Regions from separate parts of the Halomonas sp. 141 genome, predicted to be linked through region 3. Evidence: predicted binding sites of a transcription regulator. Region 3 holds the regulator's gene; each other region holds the start of a gene.
The links. The regulator sigma-54, encoded in region 3, starts transcription at its own class of promoters, with help from an activator protein. The targets are predictions, from matches to a motif close to TGGCACNNNNNTTGCTNT.
Positions count from the first base shown of each region.

Region 1 (4,403 bases), on a different contig from region 3:
CTTGATGAAGTCGTCATGAGGTTCTCCCAGGCTGCCTGGCTCAGGCCAGCGCCTTGATCTCCAGGCTATCGAGGTAGGCTTGCGGGTTTTCCGGGTCGAAGACCTTGCCGTCGAACAGCGTTTCGACGCCGCGAGAGGTGGAGTCCGGAATGTCTGCCGAGGCCACGCCAAGGGCGTGAGCGGCTTCTCGCCACAGGTCTTCGCGGTTGACCTGCTCGATCAGGGCCGCGCTGTCGAAGTCCTGCGGCAAGTAGCCCCAGCGCTTGTTCTCGGTCAGGAACCACAGGTCGTGGCTCTTGAAGGGGTAGGAGGCGTGCTTGTCCCAGTAGCGCATCATGTGCGGATGGTTTTCCACGACGCGCCCGGTGCCGTAATCGAAGTTGCCCTGAATACGGTCGATGAGGTCGGCATAAGGCGCATGAATCCAGCGGCGGCGTGAGCAGATCTGGGCCATCTCCTCGTGGTTTGCCGGGTCTTCGCACCACATTTGCGCTTCCATGATGGCCATCAGCAGCGCTTTGGTGGCGTTGGGGTGGGCTTCGACGTAGTCGCTGCGCATGGCGAAGGCTTTTTCCGGGTGGTCGTTCCACAGCTCGCCGGTGGTGTTGGCGGTGTAGCCGATGCCCTGGTTGATCAACTGCTGGTTCCAGGGCTCGCACACACAGAAGGTGTCCATACTGCCCACCCGCATGTTGGCCACCATCTGGGCCGGCGGGATGGTAATGGTGGAGATGTCGCGGTTGGGGTCGATGCCCCCGGCGGCCATCCAGTAGCGAATCCACATGTCGTGGGTGCCGCCGGGGAAGGTCATGGCAGCGCTGACTTCGCTGCCTCCGCTGCGCTTTTCCGCCAGAGCCTGGGCAAACTCACGGGTATCCAGCGCGACCTTGAGGTCGGCGTACTCATCGCCCACCGAGATGCATTGCCCGTTGAGATTGAGGCGCGCCAGAATGCTCATCGGCACGGGAATGTTGTTGGGGGTCATGGCTCCGCTGGCGATCAGGTAAGGCATGGGCGTCAGGATGTGCGCGCCATCGATCCCGTTACGCTGGGAACCCAGTACCAGGTTGTCTCGGGTGGTACCCCAGGAAGACTGCTTGAGGACCTCCACATCGGTCATGCCGTGCTTGGCAAAAAATCCTTTTTCATCGGCCACGAACAGCGGCGCTGCATCCGTCAGCGCAATGAAACCGAGCTTGGCCGACGTGGTTTCCAAAGCGCCGTTGGCAAAAGCCCAACTCATGGGCAGGCTGCTGAGCACGGCAGAGCCTCCCACTACGGCGGCGGAGCTTTTGAGAAAGTGGCGACGTTCCGGTGAGTGGGACGAAGAGATTTTTTTGCGCATGACACGGTTCCTGCCTTTTGGAGACAAAAACGGCGCCTGCAATCAGCCCCCGTTGAGGAGCTGTTGCAGACGCCGTTGTCTGTTGATCGTCTTTTTTATCGCCAGGCCCACGTTGGCCCAGTTTGCTATCCCCTTGTCTTGTGCAGCTAACATGCCAAATGGCTTAGTCGTTTTTGCGAAACATCAGCTTTTCAAAAGGTTAGTCAGAAGTATGAAAGGAGCATCTTGTGCTTAAAGGGGAAAGTGATGGTGCGGTGCAGCGTGGGAATGGTGCAGTTTTGGTGAAGCTGCACGAAAAAGAAGCATGATTGTTAGCAAGTTATCTATAACGTCAAACAATGTAAACCCTATTGTCGGAATAGTGACCGCCCAACAGAATGTGGTTAACACATTGAGGCTCGGTAACGGGCATCACATTCAAGAAAAGAGATTTCTCGACTGGGCTGGCAAACGTTGGTTGGTCAGCGAGGGGGTAACATGAACAAGCTATTGGCAAACATCTCGGTAAAAACAGGCCTGACCGTTGTACTGGCCATCTTTGGTGTATTGATCATGGTAGTTGCTTTTATTGGTCATTTATCAGGCGAAAGGGGGGCGCGCTCGCTGGTAGTACTGGATACCATTTCGATGGATCAGATGTTGCCGCTTGCACGTGTTCAACGTTCGGTGGGGTTTTCTCAGTTGGCTTACATGAACGCTGTCGTAGCGGCTGAGGATGGGCAGCGTCAGCAAGCTCAGTCCTATCTGGCGGAGGCCGACGGCTTCTTGCAATCAGCCCAGCGCTACTTTGCCGAGTTCGAGGCTTCGTCCCCACGTGACATCAATGGCGAATTGGCCGATGCCGTCATTACCGACTTTCATGCGGTCATGCAGCAAGGGCTTGTGCCGCTCGCTGCGGCGGTCACCTCCGGTAATGATGTTCAACTGGCGGGGGCACGGCAAGCTATCAGCCCTCTTAACCAGGAATTTATCTCATCGAGCACGGCATTCAACGACTTCCTCGAGGATTACGGTGATCAATTGGTGGCCAACTATGAACGCGACATGCAAATGTTCGGTTACATCGATATCGCCGTGATCATCGTTGCGCTTTTGACCATCGTGCTGGTGCGTATGGCCATGGTGGGGTCCATCGTCAAGCCCCTGGATGAAGCCGTGGTGCATTTCGAGCGCATTGCCGAAAACGATCTGTCATCCCGCGTGGATCTGCGTGGAAGCAATGAAATCGGCAAGCTGTTCAGCGCCATGCAGCGCATGCAGAGTGGCCTGGCGGCCACGGTAGCGACCGTGCGTGACAGCAGCGGCTCGATCTACATCGGCGCACGAGAAATTGCCGGGGGCAACGCGGATTTATCGTCGCGTACCGAGCAGCAGGCGGCTTCCTTGCAGGAAACCGCTGCCAGCATGGAGCAGTTGACCCAAACCGTGAAGCAGAACGCCGATAACGCACGTCAGGCCAGCACCCTGGCCAACGATGCTTCGGGTAAGGCGGTAGAAGGCGGCGACGTGGTCGATCGGGTCATCTCGACCATGCACGGGATTTCTTCGAGCTCCCAGCAGGTGGCCGATATCATCAACGTGATCGACTCGATTGCCTTCCAGACCAATATTCTGGCGCTCAATGCCTCGGTCGAGGCTGCCCGGGCAGGCGAGCAGGCGAGCAGGGGCGCGGTTTCGCGGTCGTCGCCAGCGAAGTACGCAACCTGGCCAGCCGCAGTGCCGAGGCGGCCAAGGAGATCAAGCGATTGATCGATGCTTCCACGTCGCAGGTCAATGAAGGCTCTCAACTGGTAGAAAAAGCCGGTGCCACCATGCGGGAAGTCGTCGGGTCGGTACGCCGAGTCACCGACATCATGGATGAAATATCGGCAGCCTCCCAGGAGCAGAGCGCGGGCATCGAGCAGGTCAATCAGGCCATCGCTCAGATGGATGAGGTCACCCAGCAGAACGCGGCGCTGGTGCAAGAAGCGTCTGCGGCGGCCAGTTCGCTGGAGGAGCAGGCCGAACGGCTGGAGGGCGTGGTGGCGGCATTCCGCCTGGAGCAGGGGAGCGAGCGCCGTCAGCCCGCGCTGGCTACCCCGCCGCCCCGCGGCGAGCTGCTGCGCCCCCAGCTTACGGGTAAGCCGAAGCCCAACGCGGCCGCCAGTGCCGAGCAGGAGTGGGAAGCGTTTTGATAAGCTGACGTTATCTCTATAAGCCACAGAGCCCCGCCACCGTAAACCGGTGGCGGGGCTCTGTGTTTTGCATCTGTATGATTAAGCAGCAAGCCGACTATTCAGACAGCGCCTAGTTGAGCGCGCTGGCCGCTTCCTCGATTTGCAGGGCCAGGCTCTGCAGGCCGCCGCCAGAGAGGTACCAAAGCGCAGGGGTGAGCATCACCAGTTGGGCGTCCGTGCCCGCTTCCGCCCACTGCTGGCGAAGCTGCTCGGCGTCTGCTGGCTCGTTGCCAATGGCCGCACTGCGGTCGATCACCAGCACGATCTCAGGGTCGATCTCGGCAATGGCGTCAGCGGAAAGCGGCGTAAAGGTGCGTTCGCCGCGTACTTCGGGGGACACGCTCTCGGGCATCTCCAGGGCAGCAATGCCCAATACTTCATGAACCACCGGATGCTGATTGAGCATCAGGTTGCCGCCATTATGGGTGACCACCAGCGTCGTCGGGGCGTCCTGCAGGGCTTCCCGCTGACGCTCGATTTCACTATTCAGCGTCTGCAGGGCCTCTTCGGCCGCGTTTTCCACCGCCAGCTGGCTAGCCAGTTCACGCACGTTGCGCTCGACGGAGTCAAGATACGCCTCACCGGTCACGCTGGCATCGAACAGCGGGGCGATCTCGCCCAGCGCGTCGGCCCACTCTGCCTGGCGGCCGGTGTGTACGATCAGCGTCGGGTTGGCCTCTGCCAGTGCCTCCATGTCGGGGGAGCGCAGGCCGCCAATGTCGGTGTAGCGGTCGGCGGCATACTGTTCGAGGTAGCTCGGCAAGCTGGCTTTGGGCACGCCCACCACCTGTTCACTCACCCCCAGGGCGCCCAGCGTATCCAGGCTGCCTAGATCAAACGTG
Region 1 is NZ_PINZ01000011.1:12,212-16,614, forward strand. Features, by position in the region: gene ntrB (nitrate ABC transporter permease) at 1-17, opposite strand, end outside; gene CWI66_RS07220 (CmpA/NrtA family ABC transporter substrate-binding protein) at 41-1,345, opposite strand; partial or broken gene CWI66_RS07225 (methyl-accepting chemotaxis protein) at 1,823-3,519, shown strand; gene CWI66_RS07230 (ABC transporter substrate-binding protein) at 3,632-4,403, opposite strand, start outside.
Region 1: a site for sigma-54 is predicted at 1,485-1,502, ahead of CWI66_RS07220 (CmpA/NrtA family ABC transporter substrate-binding protein). Genes of this name have one in related genera too.

Region 2 (4,403 bases), on a different contig from region 3:
CCGGTGGTGTACCTGTCTGAAGACGAAGTCACCCAGACCCTCACCGAGCAGACCGAAAGCTACAAGGCGCTGATCGAAGAGCTGGGCGGCGTACCGGGCGCAGACGACTAAGCTGCCCCGCATGCCATCAACAGGATGGCATGAAAAAGCCCGCTGACCGTGTCAGCGGGCTTTTTAGTGGTTCCGGGCCAGCATCGCCGAGCCGACGGCGATTGCCAACAGGGCTACTCGTCGGCTAGCGCGGGCAGCAGCGTCTTGAGCTTGCGTGTCAGGGTATTGCGCCCCCAGCCCAGCAGCTCGGCCGCTTCCCCCTTGCGCCCCCCTGTGTGCTTCAGGGCGGTTTCGATCAGGATGCGCTCGAAATCCGGCACCGCCTCTTCCAACAGGTGCGTATGCCCTTCGGCCAGGGCGTGGTCGGCCCAATCCCGGAAGGCCGAGCGCCAATCACCGTAAGCACCTCCTTCCGGCGCGCTGACCGAGCGCAGCTCGGGAGGCAGGTCTTCGATCAGGATCTCCCTGCCCGATGCCATCACGGTGAGCCAACGGCAGATATTTTCCAGCTGACGAACGTTACCCGGCCACGGCAGCCGCGTCAGGTGAGCTTCTGCCTCGGGCGTCAGCACCTTGATATCGGTGGATAGCTCCTTGGCCGCCTCCGCCAGGAAGTGACGCGTCAAGCGGGGGATGTCTTCACGGCGCTCGGCCAGGCGCGGCAGGTGCACCCGAATCACGTTCAGGCGGTGGAACAGATCCTCACGAAAACGCCCTTCATCCACCAGAGATTCCAGGTTCTGGTGGGTAGCGGCAATGATGCGCACATCCACCTTGACCGGCGTATGGCCGCCGACCCGGTAAAACTCGCCATCGGCCAGCACCCGCAGCAGGCGCGTTTGCGTCTCGGCGGGCATATCGCCAATTTCATCCAGAAACAGCGTACCGCCGTTGGCCTGCTCGAAACGCCCTTGGCGCTGCTGGGCGGCACCGGTAAAGGCGCCTTTCTCATGGCCAAACAGTTCCGACTCGATCAGGTCACGAGGAATTGCCGCCATATTGAGGGCAATGAACGGCTTGCCGGAGCGCGGGCTGTGCTGATGCAGCGCCTGGGCCACCCGCTCTTTACCGGTGCCCGACTCCCCGTTGATCAATACCGTAATATGGGAGTGCGACAAGCGGCCAATGGCGCGAAACACCTCCTGCATGGCAGGCGCTTCGCCGATGATCTCGGCGCTCAGCCCTTCCGGTACGCTGACCGGCCGCTGCCGCTCGCGGGCATGGGCCACCGCCCGCCGCACCAGCGCCAGCGCTTCGTCGACATCAAAGGGCTTGGGCAGGTACTCGAAAGCGCCCCCCTGATAAGAGGCCACCGCGCTATCCAGGTCCGAGTGGGCGGTCATGACAATGACCGGCAGATCGGGGTGAGCCGCACGCACGCGAGACATCAGGTCGAGGCCGTCGATTCCCGGCATGCGAATATCGGTGACCAGCACATCTGGTGGATTTTCCAGCAGCCGAGCCAGCGCCGTATCCGCCCGCTCGATACATTCGACATCCAGGTCGGGTTGCGCTAGCGCGCGCTCCAGCACCCAGCGGATAGCGCGGTCATCATCGACGATAACCACCCGTGCAACATCGGTACGTGTCGCCTCAGTCATGACGCATCTCCGGTAAATTAATAACCAATGGAATCAGTAAACGAAATTCGGTGTGTCCGGGTCGGGAATCGCATTCGATCAATCCTTGATGTTGATGCAAAATTGACTGAGCAATCGATAGCCCCAGGCCGCTGCCTTCCGCGCGGCCTGACACCATGGGGTAAAAAAGCGTTTCACGTAACGCATCGGGAATGCCGGGGCCGTTATCGATCACGCCCACCTCACTGACCAGCCGATGGCGCTCGGCCCCCAGCGTGAACTGGCGGCGGGCACGGGTGCGCAGGGTCAGCGTGGGGGACGGCGTGTCGGCTTCGCTCATGGCCTGTACCGCGTTGCGGGCCACGTTCAACACGGCCTGGATCATCTGCGACTCGTCGCCAGAAAGGTCCGGCAGACTGGGGTCATAATCGCGGTTAACGGTGACCTGCGGATGCTCGGCCAACAGCAGCGCACGCACGCGCTCCAGCACCTTGTGAATGTTCACCGGCTCATGCTTGATGATGCGGTTGGGGCCCAGCATGGAGTCCACCAGATCGCGCAGACGGTCCACTTCCTCGACGATGATGTGGGTAAACTCCCGCAAGGCCGGGTCGTCCAGATCGCGCTCCAGCAGCTGCGCCGCGCCGCGGATACCGCCCAAGGGGTTTTTCACCTCATGGGCCAGCCCACGCGCCAGCACCTTGATGGTCTCCTGGCGAGTGGTCAGCGCTTCTTCCCGGGAAATCTGCATCAGCCGATCACGGGGCTCCACCTCCAGCAGCAGCTCGTCGGCGGACAGCGGCGTCACGGTGTAATCCACCGTCAGGGGGTCACTATTGAGCGGCGTAATACGCGCTTCGCGTTGGGTGTAAGGGTGAAACGCATCGCGCGCCTTGGCCAGCACGTCATCGATACTCTCGTCACCGCCCAGCAGGGTGTCCAGACTGATGCCTTGTACCCGACTGAAGCTCACCGCCAGCAGCGCCTCGGCGGCCGGATTCATCCAGCGAACCCGAAGTTCGCCGTCCAGCAGCAATACCGCCGTCGTGAGGTGTTCTAGTAAGCGCTGATACATGGCGTGTCCTGAAGCGTCGCTAACCGTAGCGTTAGTGATTTAGCTGAGGAAGTGCAAAAAGCGCGCCAGGTTACCCAAAACGGCGCCATGCACGGCTTAGGGGCAGCCTACCGATACCGCTCGGGCGTTTATAGCGCAAGGGACGGAAGATTTAGCTAATTCAACGCACCATTATAGTGCATACACTTAATCAGCGATAAAAATCGTCACCTGATCGGTGCGATGCTGAATGCGCCCCTGGCTGTCCAGCAGCTCTGCCTGCAAACGATGCTGCCCCGGGGGCAAGCCTGCCAGCCAAAAGGCATCGCTATGCAGAGGGGATTGGCTAAGCTCGCCGTTGACGAGCAGCTGGATCTGGTGGTCCTCACGCAGCGCAGGGGAAACGCTGACCTCCACTGGCGTCATGCCACCGCGCAGAGAAGCCCCAGGCGCGGGGGCAACGATGATGAACCGGTCATAGGGCATGAACGGCTGGCCCGGGCGCCCTGCAGGGCGTGCCGCCGAGAGCGCGGCTGGGCGTGCAGCGGGCAAGCTGGGCAGAGGCGCCAGCCGCAACACTTCGCCGCCGCGCTCGGGGTTATCGGTAAAGGTCACGTTGCCCTGGGCATCAACGATGCGGTACACCGTTTGTGCCTTGGCAGCGCTTACCCACAGGCAGGCGGCCACGAAAACCCCTGTGGATAATATGGCTGACCATGCAACACGCCGCTTACTCACCATGCTGCCTCCTCAACTATTCTGCCCATAAAAAAACCCCGCCGAGGCGGGGTTTTGGCTCGTCACACCGCAAGGGTGATCTTAGCAGTCATGCCATCAGCTTAGCAGCTGTAGTACATGTCGAACTCGATCGGGTGAGTCGTCATGCGGATACGCTCGACGTCTTCCATTTTCAGTTCGATGTAAGCGTCGATCATCTCGTCGGTGAATACACCGCCTTCGGTCAGGAACGCCCGGTCAGCATCGAGTGCTTCCAGGGCCTGGTCGAGGCTGTGAGCCACGGTGGGAACCGACTTGCCCTCTTCCGGCGGCAGGTCATACAGGTTCTTGTCCATGGCATCGCCAGGGTGGATCTTGTTCTTGATACCGTCGATACCCGCCATCAGCATCGCTGCGAACGCCAGGTAGGGGTTGGCAGTCGGGTCAGGGAAGCGAGTCTCTACACGCTTGCCTTTCGGGCTGGCAGTGTAAGGAATACGGATAGACGCAGAGCGGTTACGAGCACTGTAGGCCAGCATGACCGGCGCTTCGAAGCCCGGTACCAGACGCTTGTACGAGTTGGTAGAAGCGTTGGTGAAGGCGTTCAGAGCACGGGCGTGCTTGATGATACCGCCGATGTAGTACAGCGCCATTTCAGACAGGCCAGCGTACTCATCGCCCGCGAACTGGTTCTGACCATCTTTCCAGAACGACTGGTGTACGTGCATACCAGAACCGTTGTCGCCTACCAGCGGCTTCGGCATGAAGGTAGCGGTCTTGCCGTAAGCGTGCGCCACGTTGTGGATCACATACTTCATTTCCTGAACTTCGTCGGCCTTCTTCACCAGCGTGTTGAACTTCACGCCGATTTCGTTCTGACCGGCGTTGGCCACTTCGTGGTGGTGTACTTCGACGGTCTGGCCAATCGCTTCCAGGGTGTTACACATGGCACCACGGATATCGTGGAAGCTGTCTACCGGCGGAACCGGGAAGTAGCCACC
Region 2 is NZ_PINZ01000047.1:16,919-21,321, forward strand. Features, by position in the region: gene CWI66_RS15095 (tripartite tricarboxylate transporter substrate binding protein) at 1-111, shown strand, start outside; gene glnG (nitrogen regulation protein NR(I)) at 225-1,652, opposite strand; gene glnL (nitrogen regulation protein NR(II)) at 1,645-2,706, opposite strand; gene CWI66_RS15110 (DUF4124 domain-containing protein) at 2,893-3,372, opposite strand; gene glnA (glutamate--ammonia ligase) at 3,525-4,403, opposite strand, start outside.
Region 2: a site for sigma-54 is predicted at 2,757-2,774, ahead of glnL (nitrogen regulation protein NR(II)). Genes of this name have one in related genera too.

Region 3 (4,403 bases):
GTGGAAACCCCCAGGAAATTCTCAATAACCAGAAGGTGCGCGACGTCTACCTGGGCGCCGACTTCCGCCTTTAAATAATGGCCCACGAAGACATTTTATTTAGTGGCATGCTTATTGCACTTGCACCAAACGGAGAGTCGCTCTAGGGTGGAGCTTTCTGATTAACGAGTGGTTCTCAGATGGTCATGAAAGCTTCTCTTCAACTGCGCATCGGCACACAGCTGACCATGACACCTCAGCTGCAGCAGGCCATTGCGCTGCTTCAGCTATCGACGCTGGACCTTCGTCAAGAAATTCAGCAGGCGCTGGATGCCAACCCCATGCTCGAACAGGAGGATGAGTTTGGCGAACAGGCGGTCAGCGAGCCTCAGGAAGCCGAGTGGGCAGACAGCATTCCCAACGAGCTCTCCGTGGACAGCGACTGGTCCGACACCTACCAGGACATGGGCAGCGCGGGCGGCAGTAGCGAAGGCCCGGACTTCGAGCGCCAGGCGGCCGGGCAGAGCCTTCACGGGCACTTGCTCTGGCAACTGGCCATGACCGACTTCTCTGCGCGTGAGCAAGCCATTGCCGAGAGCCTCATCGATGCGCTGGATGCCAACGGCTATCTGACCCAGCCGCTCAACGACATCCGCGAGGGGCTCAAGGCGCAGGGCCACGATGGCCTGAGCCAACGCGAGGTCGAAAACACCTTGCTGCGCCTGCAGCAGTTCGAGCCTACTGGCGTGTTCGCCCGTGACCTGCGCGAGTGCCTGATGCTGCAGCTGGCCGCGCTACCCGAAGACACTCCGCTGTTGATGCCCGCCAAGCGTCTGGTACGCCAGTTTCTCGAAGCGCTGGGCAAGGACGACATGCGCCTGCTGAAACGACGCCTGAGCCTCGATGACGAGCAGCTGGACGATGTCATTCGTTTAATCCGCAGCCTTGACCCTCGCCCCGGAAGCGCCTACGGCGTCACCGACGACAGCTATGTGACGCCGGACCTGGTGGTACGTCACGATCACGAGGGCTGGCATCTGGAACTCAACCCGGAAGCGCTGCCTCGGCTACGTATCCAGCCCGACTACGCCAGCCTGATCAAGCGCGCCGACAAGAGCCAGGACAACCAGTTTTTGAAAGAGCACCTCCAGGAGGCTCGCTGGCTGATCAAGAGCCTGTCGAGCCGCAACGACACGCTGCTGCGCGTGGGGCGCGAGATCATTGCCCGCCAGATAGGCTTCCTCGAGCAGGGTGAAGAGGCCATGAAACCGCTGATTCTGGCCGATATCGCCGAAGCGGTAGAGATGCATGAATCGACCATCTCCCGGGTCACCACCCAGAAATACATTCATACCCCGCGCGGGGTCTTCGAGCTCAAGTACTTCTTCTCCAGCCAGGTCAGCGGCCAGGAGGGCGGCGACAGCCACTCCAGCACGGCCATTCGAGCACGCATCAAGAAACTGATTCAGGACGAGCCGCCAGGCAAGCCACTCTCCGACAGTCGCCTGGTCACCCTGCTGGAAGAGGGTGGCATTACCGTGGCACGCCGCACCGTCGCCAAGTACCGAGAGTCGATGGGTATACCTTCGTCGAGCGAGCGACGCCGTTTGCGCTAGTTAAACGCTCTTGCCCAACAAACTCGCGGCGAGGGCTTTGCAATGGCCCAAAAAGGGTTACAATCGAAGTACAGTCCGATGGATAAGGAGCACGTCAATGCAAGTAAACATCACTGGTCATCACGTTGAACTGACTGACGCCTTGCGTGACTACGTAAACGAAAAGCTGGAACGCGTTGAGCGTCACTACGACAACATCACGACCGTCCAGGTCACCTTATCTGTCGAAAAGGAGCGCCAGCAAGCGGCTTGCACGCTGCATGCCGCAGGAGCAGACCTGCATGCGGAAGCGCAGGATAATGACATGTACGCGGCCATTGACGCCCTGGCGGACAAAATCGACCGTCAGCTGGTAAAACACAAGGAAAAAGCACAAGCCCGCGCCCAAGGCGCTGGCGTGCGTTAAACCGATGACGTTGGAAACCATACTCCCCCCGGAGCGCGTGCTGTACGACGTGCCCGGGGGCAGCAAAAAAAGGGTGCTGGAGTTTTTCAGCACCTTTATCGCTCAGAACACGCCCAGCCTGGACAGTCAGGAAGTCTTCAGTCGCCTGATTGGCCGTGAACGGCTGGGCAGCACTGGTATCGGCAATGGCGTAGCCATCCCCCATGCACGCAGTCCTCACTGCAGCACGCCCATTGCTGGCTTTCTCAAGCTAGCCGAGCCCGTCGACTTCGATGCCATCGATGGTGACCCGGTCGATCTGGTCTTCGTGCTGTTGGTTCCCGAAGAAGCCGATGACACGCACCTGGCCCTGCTGGGGCAGGTGGCCACGATCATGAATGACGCTGCCACACGCCAACAGCTGCGCAATGTCAGTAGCCAGCGCGCATTGCTCGAGCTGCTGACCGACAAGATTCGCGAGCAGGCTGCCTAGCGCAGCCATTGCCAGGCAGCAAGGCACACGGCAAGCCCTCTATCCCTTTGATACCCAAGAGAGATGCGCTATGCAGCTGGTGATCATTAGCGGCCGCTCAGGGTCCGGCAAGTCCATCGCCCTACAGGCGCTGGAGGATCTTGGCTATTACGCCATCGACAACCTGCCCGCCATGCTGCTGGGCTCGCTGGTCGATGAATTGCGCGAGCAAGGGGGGCGAACTCACCTGGCGGTCAGCATCGATGCGCGCAACCTGCCCACGGCGCTGGAGCAGTTGCCTGCGTTACTGGAAGAGCTACGTCAACGCCAGATCCGTTTTCAGGTCATCTACCTGACCACGGACGCACGCATTCTGCTGGAGCGCTACTCGGCCACCCGGCGGCGCCACCCGCTGACCCGGGATAGTGACATGACCCTGGAAGAAGCCATCGACAAGGAAGAGCAGACGCTGCTCGACATTCGCGATCTGGCCGACCTGTTGATCGACACGTCACGCCTCTCGGTGCACGATCTTCGCCGTCGCATCACCGATCAGGTCGCTCACCAACGGCGTGACCAGCTGACCCTGACGTTTGAATCCTTCGGCTATAAGCGGGGCGTACCCATGGATGCCGATATCGTGTTTGACGTGCGCTGCCTGCCTAACCCTTATTGGGACCCCAGCCTGCGGCAGTTCACCGGACGCGATGCCAATATTCAGGCCTTCCTGGGCGGCTACCCCATCGTCGATGACATGCGTGACGATATTCATGCCTGGTTGGACAAGTGGCTGCCCGCCTACCAAAGCAGTCAACGTAGCTATATGACCGTGGCCATTGGCTGCACTGGCGGCCAGCATCGCTCTGTCTACATGGTGGAACAACTGGCGCAGGCGCTGGTCAAGCGCACTGGCGCCATTCAGCTCAGGCATCGGGAATTGGGCTTGCAGTACACGCTAAGCGAATTACCCGCTACCGTCGATGCCGCTTCTTCCATCCCCCCCAGCGACACGACTTCACCCTGATATCACTCGGCAAAAAGGAACCAGAGTGCCTGAAAGAACCTTAACGCTGACCAATCAACGCGGCCTTCACGCCCGCGCTGCCACCAAGCTGGTCACGTGCGGCCAGCAGTTTTCAGCCCGCATTCATGTTTACAAACAGCAGCAGAAAGCCGATGCCGCCAACATCATGTCGCTGCTGATGCTGGCGGCCCCTTGCGGCACTTCGCTGACCATCACCGCAGAGGGCGAAGATGCCGACCAGGCCCTGGATGCCATCCAGGCCCTGTTCGACGCACGTTTCGACGAGGATCAGTAACCCTCGTTAGCTGCCCGCCACCGTCATGGCATCCACCAGCCAGCTGCCGGTATGGATGCTGCCCCGCGTATCGGTATCGTCGCCAATGCCCACCAGGCCAGCGAACATGGTGTTGAGATTGCTGGCAATGGTGAACTCTTCGATGGGGTATTGCACCTCGCCATTCTCTACCCAGAATCCGGCGGCACCGCGAGAGTAGTCCCCCGTTACGCCATTGACCCCCTGCCCCATCAGCTCGGTCACCCAAATGCCCCGCCCCATTTGCTGCAGCAGCTCATCACGCGATGTCAGCGGGGCCAGAAGACGCAGGTTGCGCGCTCCGCCGGCGTTTCCGGTCGACTGCATGCCCAGGCGGCGGGCACTGTAGGCAGACAGCATGTAGCTGGCGACCCTGCCCTGCTCGATGAAACGGTTATCCCGGGTCTGCACGCCCTCGGCATCGAAGGGCGAACTGGCGGTGGCACCGACTTCCATGGGGCGTTCTTCCAGTCCCATCCACTCTGGGAAAAGCGGGCTGCCCAGGCGATCACACAAGAACGATGCTTCACGGTATAGTGCGCCACCCGCCAACGCGCCCATCAGGTGCCCTATCAGGCCCGCGGCCAGGCTGGGGTCGAACAGCACGGGAAAGG
Region 3 is NZ_PINZ01000002.1:97,824-102,226, reverse strand. Features, by position in the region: gene lptB (LPS export ABC transporter ATP-binding protein) at 1-74, shown strand, start outside; gene CWI66_RS01825 (RNA polymerase factor sigma-54) at 180-1,595, shown strand; gene hpf (ribosome hibernation-promoting factor, HPF/YfiA family) at 1,693-2,001, shown strand; gene ptsN (PTS IIA-like nitrogen regulatory protein PtsN) at 2,006-2,473, shown strand; gene rapZ (RNase adapter RapZ) at 2,544-3,476, shown strand; gene CWI66_RS01805 (HPr family phosphocarrier protein) at 3,502-3,771, shown strand; gene pmbA (metalloprotease PmbA) at 3,778-4,403, opposite strand, start outside.